Regions from separate parts of the Hydrogenophaga sp. ANAO-22 genome, predicted to be linked through region 2. Evidence: riboswitches for the same ligand, from Rfam matches in the RefSeq annotation. Region 2 holds a riboswitch; the other holds the start of a gene.
The links. Region 2 has a riboswitch for glycine ahead of gcvT (glycine cleavage system aminomethyltransferase GcvT). Riboswitches for the same ligand answer to the same signal wherever they lie in the genome.
Positions count from the first base shown of each region.

Region 1: it holds a riboswitch for glycine, as region 2 does, so the genes downstream of both, ABSY19_RS13955 (penicillin-binding protein 1A) here and gcvT (glycine cleavage system aminomethyltransferase GcvT) in region 2, are expected to answer to the same signal.

Region 1 is NZ_CP159956.1:2,900,085-2,904,486, reverse strand. It holds gene ABSY19_RS13975 (calcium:proton antiporter) at 1-43, shown strand, start outside; gene ABSY19_RS13970 (hypothetical protein) at 118-702, opposite strand; gene ABSY19_RS13965 (ParD-like family protein) at 785-1,039, shown strand; gene map (type I methionyl aminopeptidase) at 1,039-1,830, shown strand; glycine riboswitch at 1,860-1,949, shown strand; gene ABSY19_RS13955 (penicillin-binding protein 1A) at 2,078-4,366, shown strand.
Region 2 is NZ_CP159956.1:683,754-688,155, forward strand. It holds gene ABSY19_RS03095 (electron transfer flavoprotein-ubiquinone oxidoreductase) at 115-1,800, shown strand; gene ABSY19_RS03100 (hypothetical protein) at 1,917-2,420, shown strand; glycine riboswitch at 2,452-2,566, shown strand; glycine riboswitch at 2,579-2,683, shown strand; gene gcvT (glycine cleavage system aminomethyltransferase GcvT) at 2,689-3,873, shown strand; gene gcvH (glycine cleavage system protein GcvH) at 3,911-4,279, shown strand; gene gcvP (aminomethyl-transferring glycine dehydrogenase) at 4,308-4,402, shown strand, end outside.

The sequences.
Region 1 (4,402 bases), 2.2 Mb from region 2:
CGCGCTGTTTGCCGTGTTCGCCGTCCTGTTGTTCTTTCCCTAGCCGCGCCATGGGCAGCCCACGGTGGATGCGGTCGAAACATCTGCGAACAGCATTTCAGCGGCCATGCGGGCAGACTAGGGCCCATGAAAATCCTTGCCCTTGTCTTCTCCCTGAGCGCCGTGGCGTTCGCGCCCATCCCGGTGATGGCGCAGCAGACCCCCGCGAAGCCCGCCGCCAAGCCGGCGGCCAAACCCACCACCACGACCAAACGCGCGCCGCTGGCGCGCTCCGCGGCCAAGGCCGTGGAAGAAGTGACGCCGATCGAAGAGGATTCCAGCGTGAACCTCACCGAAGCCGATCTCGCGGTCGCGCAGCGCGTGTACCTCGGCAACATCCCCTGCGAACTCGGCTCGGCTGTGGAGATCGTGCCCGCCAAGCGGCAAGGGTTCTTCATCGTGCAGGTGAAGAACATGCGCAACGCGCGGTACTACATGCACCCGGTGGAAAGCCGCACCGGTGCCATCCGTCTCGAAGACCCGAAGCGGGGCGCCATGTGGCTGCAGCTGGGCAACAAGTCCATGCTCATGAGCCAGCAACTGGGCAAGCGGCTCGCCGATGAATGCATGAGTCCCGAGCAGCTGACGCTGGCCGGTGAAATGAAGCGCAACCCGCCCAAGGGCCTGCTGGATCCGGTGGACCCCCACCGACCGCCGCGCCACCCACCCCGCCGGCCAACCCCAATTAGCCGCCGTCCACCTCGAGGCGTATATAATTCATATACGTTTCATATAGAGGTGATGAATGGGGATCGTCAAGATTTCGGACCTGATGCACGAGAACCTGCGCGTGGCGGGGAATGCGCTGAGCAGGTCCATCAATGCGCAGGCCGAACACTGGATGCGGGTCGGCATGCTGACCGAGCTTCACCCGGCGCTGGACCACCGGGAGATCTGCCAGCTGTTGGTGCGGGCGGAACTCGCGGGGGGCCTGGACATCACCGTGGCGGCCGCGACCCCAGCGGGCAAGGCCCGCACAGCCCCAGCGGGCCAGCGCTAGTGGCTCGCGGCATCACCATCAAGTCGGCCGAGGACATTGAGATGGCGCGGCGCGCCGGCAGGCTGGCCGCGGAGGTGCTCGGCATGATCGAGCCCCACGTCGTCCCCGGGGTCAGCACGGAGACGCTGGACCGGATCTGCCACGACCACATCGTGAATGTCCAGGGCGCCATCCCGGCCAACCTGGGGTACCACGGGTATCCCAAGACCATCCTCACCTCCGTCAACCAGGTGGTCTGCCACGGCATCCCCTCGCCCGACAAGCTGCTGAAGAAGGGCGACATCATCAACATCGACGTGGCCGTCAACCAGGATGGCTGGTTCGGCGACACCAGCCGCATGTACTTCGTCGGCACACCCAACGTGCTGGCCCGGCGTCTGGTGGAGACCACCTACGAAGCCCTGCTGGCCGGCATCCGGCAGGTCAGGCCCGGCGCGACGCTGGGGGACATTGGCCATGCCATCCAGTCCGTCGCCCATCGAGAGCACTTCAGCGTGGTGCGCGAGTACTGCGGGCACGGCATTGGCCGGATCTACCACGAAGAACCGAACGTGCTTCACCATGGCCGGCGCGGCGAGGGGCTCAGGCTGGAGCCGGGGATGGTCTTCACCATCGAACCCATGCTCAACGCAGGCCAGCGCGAGACCCGGACCTTGGCCGATGGGTGGACCGTCGTGACCAGGGACCGCTCCCTGTCCGCCCAGTGGGAACACATGGTGGCCGTCACGCCCGAGGGACACGAGGTGCTCACGCCCTGGCCTGGTGGCACGGGTGCCCGCGCACCGGTGTGACGCCCGGGTTTTGACCCTCTGATAGACTGCGACGCTCTGCGGGAGAGCGAGGCGTGTCGCGCCTCCGCCGAAGGCGCAAACTCCCATGATCGCTCAGGCCACCGGACCGCAGACACATTTCGCCGACTGGAGAGAGGCCGGGCCGCACCACGCGCGCACCGGCACACCGAAGGGGCAGACTGCCGACGCAGTCGAAACTCTCAGGTAAAAGGACAGGGGGAGAGGCGCTTTCACCTGAGCCTTGCCCATGTTCCCCTTTCGAACCCCTTTCACGGTCCGGTTCTTCGCCGCGCTGGCCCTTGGCCTGTGCATCGGCGTTGCCCTCGGCGCCGCCCATGCCTTGCACCGCCTGTGGCAGCAGGTGCCCGAGGTCGGTCACCTGGCCCACTACGAACCGATGCTGCCCATGCGCATCCACGCCAGGGACGGCAGCCTGCTCGCCGAGTACGGCGAAGAGCGGCGCGAGTTCGTGCCGATCGAGCGCATCCCGTTGCGCATGCAGCAAGCCTTGCTGGCCATCGAGGACGCGCGGTTCCACGAACACGGGGCGGTGGATTACGCGGGCCTCGTTCGCGCGGCGCTCGGCAACCTCGTGGCCGGTGGGCATGCGCAAGGTGGCAGCACCATCTCCATGCAGGTCGCGCGGGTCTTCTTCCTGAGCCGGGAGAAGACCTACCGGCGCAAGGTCATGGAGATCATGCTGGCCTACAAGCTCGAATCGGTCTACAGCAAGGACAAGATCCTGGAGCTGTACATGAACCAGATCTACCTGGGCGAACGGGCCTACGGTTTCGCGGCGGCCGCATCGGTCTACTTCGACAAGACGCTCGACCAGCTCAGCGTCGCCGAGGCGGCCATGCTGGCCGGCCTGCCCAAGGCGCCCTCCGCCTACAACCCGGTCGCCAACCGCGAGCGCGCCACCGTGCGCCAGCAGCACATTCTCAAGCGCATGCGCGAGCTGGGGCATCTCGATGAGCCGGCCTACGAGCAGGCCCGCGCCGAGCCCCTGACCTTGGCGCTGAACCACCCGTCGACCGATCCGGCATCGGCCTACGCGGTCGAACAGGTTCGCAGGATGCTGGTGGAGCGTTATGGGGACGAGGCCTACTCGCGGGGCCTGGATGTGACCACCACCATCCGCGTGGCCGAGCAGCGCGCCGCCACCCATGCCTTGCGCACCGGCCTGTTGAACGCACAGCACCAGCGCGGCCCCGCCGGGCCGGAAGGCCATCTGAAGCAAGCCGTGCAGGCCGCCGACCCGGCCGGCATCCGCCGGGCCCTCGCGCCCTACCGGGACAGTGGCGCCTTGCGCGTGGCCACCGTGCTGGAAGCCTCGACCTCCGCCGGCATCACGGCCGCCCTGCGCGACGGCACCGTGATTCGCATTGCACGCCACACGCTGAGCCCGGGCAGCAGCGCGCTGCTCAAACCGGACGCACCGGCGCGCAGGCGCATCGAACCGGGCGCCGTCGTTCGTGTCGTGGCCGACACGGCCGGGCGCTGGCGGCTGACACAGCTGCCGCAGATGCAGGGCGCGCTGGTGTCCATCGATGCGAGGTCGGGTGAGATCCTGGCACTGGCCGGGGGCTTCGACTTTGCGTTCAACCAGTTCGACCACGCGGTGCAGGCGGTGCGCCAGCCGGGATCGACCTTCAAGCCCTTCGTGTTTTCCGCCGCGCTGGAAAAAGGTTATTTCCCCGGCACCCTGGTCGACGACACGCAGCGGCTGGTCACGCCCTCGGCGCGCGGCCGCAAGGCCTGGCGGCCGCGCAACTACGGCAACCAGTACGAAGGCTTCATCACGGCCCGGCGGGCCCTGGCGCGCTCGAAGAACGTGGTGGCGGTCAACCTCATGGACGCCGCCGGCACGGAATATGTGCAGCAGTTCGCCACCCGTTTCGGTTTCGCGGCCGAGCTCAATCCCCCGATCCTGCCGCTGGCGCTGGGCGCGGGTGCGGTGACCCCGCTGCAGCTCACCGAGGCCTACGCGGTGTTCGCCAACGAAGGAGAGCGGGTCGAGTCCCGCCTGGTGCTCAAGGTCAGCGAGCGCGGCGGTGCGGTGCTCTACGAAGCGCCGCTGGTGTCGCCCCGCGGCCAGGTGATCTCCCCACGCAATGCCTACGTGATGGACAGCATGCTGCGCGACGTGGTGCGGCACGGCACGGGGCGGCGCGCGAGCGCACTCGGGCGCGAAGACACGGCCGGCAAGACCGGCACGTCCAACGACGCGCGCGATGCCTGGTTCGCCGGTTATTCATCGGGCGTCGCTTCGGTGGTGTGGATCGGGTACGACCAGTCGCGCAGCCTGGGCAACGCGACCGGGGGAAGCCTGGCATTGCCCGTCTGGACGGATTACATGAAGGTCGCCGTCGCCCAGCGGCCCGAGCAGGAGCGCCGCATGCCGGCGGACCTGGTGCCATGGGGCAACGACTACGTCTACCCGGAATCCCTGGAAGGACCCTGCACCGTCGAGCCCCACACCTTCATCCAGGGCCCGTTCGAATGCCGCAGCGGCATCCCGGCCCCGGGGGAATGAAAAAGCGGCGTTGCTCGGCCCCGATTTGCCCCACAA
Region 2 (4,402 bases):
GGATTGTGCGCCCTGGGCCACTAAAATCGGTCCCGACCACGACACCGGCATGACTCCATGCATTGCCGTCATGAAAATCCCCGGGCGCCCGCCCGACAGAGTGAGACCCTCGACATGACCCCCGAAGAAATCCTCAGCACCTACGGCCCGCGCGAAGCCATGGAGTACGACGTGGTCGTGGTCGGTGGCGGCCCAGGCGGCCTGGCCACGGCGATCCGGCTCAAGCAGATCGCCGCCGAAAAAGGCGGCGAGATCAACGTCTGCGTGCTCGAAAAAGGCTCGGAGCCCGGCGCGCACATCCTCAGCGGCGCGGTGATGGACCCCAAGGCCCTCAACGAGCTGCTGCCCAACTGGAAGGCCGATGGCGCGCCGCTCAACCAGCCTGTCACCGACGACAAGCTGCTCTGGCTGACCGAAAAAGGCGCCATCGACACGCCCAAGTTCCTGATCCCCAACAACTTCCACAACGAAGGCAACTACGTCGTCGGCCTGGGCAACGTGGTCAAGTGGATGGCCCAGCAGGCCGAAAACCTCGGCGTGGAGATCTTCCCCGGCTTCGCGGCCGCCGAGGTGCTCTACAACGACGACGGCTCCGTCAAGGGCGTGGCCACCGGCAACCTGGGCGTGGGCAAGGACGGCGAGCCGACCGACAACTTCCAGCTCGGCATGGAGCTGCACGCGAAATACACCGTCTTCGCCGAAGGCTCGCGCGGCCACCTGGGCAAGCGCCTGATCGCCCAATTCCACCTCGACGAAGGCAAGGACCCGCAGGCCTACGCCATCGGCGTGAAGGAACTGTGGGAAATCGACCCCGCCAAGCACCAGCCCGGCCTGGTGATCCACACCGCCGGCTGGCCCATGAAGGACGACACCTACGGTGGTGGCTTCATGTACCACCTGGAAGACAACAAGGTCACGCTGGGCCTGGTCACCGGCCTGAACTACAGCAACCCCTGGCTCAGCCCGTTCGAGGAAATGCAGCGCTGGAAGACGCACCCTCGCATCCGCGCCTTCCTCGAAGGCGGCAAGCGCATCAGCTACGGCGCGCGCGCCATCACCACCGGTGGCCTCATGAGCCTGCCGCAGACCGCCTTCCCCGGTGGCGCCTTGGTCGGTTGCGATGCGGGCTACCTCAACGGCGCGCGCATCAAGGGCAGCCACGCCGCCATCAAGAGCGGCATGCTCTGCGCCGAAGCCGCCTTCGAGGCCGTGCAGGCCGGCCGCCAGCACGACGAACTCAAGGCCTACCCGGTCGCCTTCGGCAAGAGCTGGCTCAAGGAAGAGCTGGACGCCTCGCGCAACTTCAAGTCCTGGTTCAAGTACGGCAACATCGTCGGCGGCCTCATGGTCGGCATCGAACACTGGCTGCTGCCCCGCCTGGGCTTCAAGGCCCCGCCGTGGTCGCTGCACCGCGAGAAGGCCGACCACCTCTACCTCAAGCCGGCCGCCGAGTGCGAGCAGATCGTCTACCCCAAGCCCGACGGCAAGCTCACCTTCGACCGCCTGGGCAGCGTCTTCGTCAGCAACACCAACCACGAAGAGCACCAGCCGGCCCACCTCACGCTGAAAGACGCCAGCGTGCCGGTGAAGATCAACCTCGCCAAGTACGCCGGCCCCGAAGCCCGCTACTGCCCCGCCGGCGTGTACGAGTTCGTGAAGAACCCCGACAACACCGACCGCCTGCAGATCAACGCGCAGAACTGCGTGCACTGCAAGACCTGCGACATCAAGGACCCGACGCAGAACATCGTCTGGGTCACGCCCGAAGGCGGCGGCGGTCCGAACTACGCCGGCATGTGAGCGAAATCACCCTTTCTTGAAAAGCCGCCTGCGGGCGGCTTTTTCATGCCTGGTATTCACCGCGCCGTCACATGGGCTGGCCACAGTGCAGGCTCCGTGAACGACGCCGAGATGCCATGCTGAACAAGACCCAGAAGGGCCGCGCCGAGTTGCGACCCGGGCAACGCCAACTCGCGCAGCGCGAGCGCGCCCTGCTGCTGCTGGCCGATGGCCGCAAACCCGATGCCGAGCTGTTCGCCCTGTTCGAGGGCCAGGGCCCCACGCTCGCGGCCGACCTGATCTCGCGCGGCTACCTTGTGGACGAAGCGCCACCGCCGCCCCGCACGCCGGCCAACACCCCGCCCACCGTCTCCGCCGACGCCTTTTCCGGGCCCCGCTCGCTCGCCAGCGCGCGCATGTTCCTGTTCGACCTGAGCGAGCGCATGTTCGCCCCGCGCGACAAGGCCATGGCCCAGCGCTACCGCGACGCCCTGCGCGAAGCGCGCGACGTGGGCGACATGCTGGCCGTCAGCCGGGCCATGATGGCCGACGTGGAGCGCCTGGCCGGCAGCGAACGCGCCGACGGCATCCGCGAGCGCCTGGCCCGCCTGCTGCCCGAATCGGCCCTGGAAACGCCCTGAAACACCGGCCCGCCGGACGCCGTGCGATACACTCGCCGGGTCAGGAGAGAAGCCGATCCGGTCCCCGGAGAAGGCTCGCCGAAGGCGCAGGCGGCACCGCACACCGGGTGCCCTGAACGCTCAGGCAAAAGGACTGGCAAACACGGGCCGCGAGGCCGGTGTACCCCCCTGGAGAGAGGCCGTTCCTCGAAGCGGCCCACCGAAGGAGCAAGCGCGGCATCGCCCGCGTGAATCTCTCAGGTAAAGCGGACAGTGGGGCAGCGCACGGATGAACCGTGTTTCGCCCCACCGGGGCCTGCCCCCTTGCCTGAAAGCCTCTGCCGTGCCCGCTGCCGCCGCCCCGCTTCTCCAGACCCCGCTGCACAAGCTCCATGTCGAACTGGGCGCCCGCATGGTGCCCTTCGCCGGCTACGACATGCCGGTGCAGTACCCCACCGGCCTCATGGCCGAACACCACCACACCCGCAAGGCCGCCGGCCTGTTCGACGTCTCGCACATGGGCCAGCTGCGCCTGGTCGGGCCCGACGCCCCCGCCGCCTTCGAGACGCTCATGCCGGTGGACGTGATCGACCTCGGCGTGGGCAAACAGCGCTACGGCCTGCTGCTCAACGACGAGGGCGGCATCATCGACGACCTGATGTTCGTCAACCGCGGGCACGACCTCTTCGTCATCGTCAACGGCGCCTGCAAGGCTGGTGACATCGCGCACATCCAGGCGCGCATCGGCTCGCGCTGCGAAGTCATCCCCCTGCCCGACCGCGCGCTGCTCGCGCTGCAGGGCCCGCTGGCGGTGGACGTGCTGCAGCGCCTCGTGCCCGGCGTCGAAAAACTGATCTTCATGACCGGCTCGCCCTTCCAGTGGCACGGTGCCGACCTCTTCATCACCCGCAGCGGCTACACCGGCGAAGACGGCTTCGAGATCTCCCTGCCCGGCGACCGCGCCGACCAGTTCGTGCGCACCCTGCTGGCCCAGCCTGAAGTGATGCCCATCGGCCTGGGCGCGCGCAACTCGCTGCGCCTCGAAGCCGGTCTGTGCCTCTACGGCAACGACATCGACACCACCACCACCCCGGTGGAAGCCGGGCTCAACTGGGCCATGCAGAAAGTGCGCCGCACCGGCGGCGCGCGCGTGGGCGGTTTCCCCGGCGCGGCGCGCGTGCTCGCGCAACTCGACGGCAGCGAACCACTGACCCGCAAGCGCGTGGGCCTGATCGCCCAGGAATGGGTGCCCGTGCGCGAGAACGTCGAACTGCAGAACACCAGTGGCGAGGTGATCGGCAAGACCTCCAGCGGCCTCATCGGCCCCAGCGCCAACAAGCCCATCGCCATCGGCTACGTCACACCCGAACACGCCGCCCTGGGCACGCCCGTGGTGGCCATGGTGCGCGGCAAACCCGTGCCCATGGAAGTCAGCGCCATGCCCTTCGTGCCCAACCGATACTTCCGCGGCTGACCTCACTTTTTTCGTTTCTTTTTTCAGGAGCTTTTCCATGACCACCAAGTACACCGAAGACCACGAATGGATCACCGTTGACGGCGGCATCGCCACCGTCGGCATCACCGTGCACGCGCAGGACGCGCTGGGCGACGTGGTGTTCGTCGACCTGCCCGAAGTCGGCAAGAGCTTCGCGCAGAAGGAAGTGGCCGGCGTGGTCGAGTCCGTGAAGGCCGCGGCCGACGTGTACATGCCCGTCAGCGGCGAAGTCACCGAAGTCAACGAAGCCCTGCGCGCCGACCCGTCGCTGGCCAACACCGACCCGCTCAAGGCCGGCTGGTTCTTCAAGGTGAAGCTCTCCGACCCGGCCCAGGTCGACGCCCTGCTGGACGAGACCGCCTACAACACCTTCGCCAACGCCTGATCCGCCTCTTCTCCCGCCGGAGCCTTCCATGCTGATGCCCTCTGTCAAACCCCTCGGTGAACTCGAAAACCCGTCCGAATTCGTGGCGCGCCACATCGGCATCGGCCAGGCCGACGAGACCCA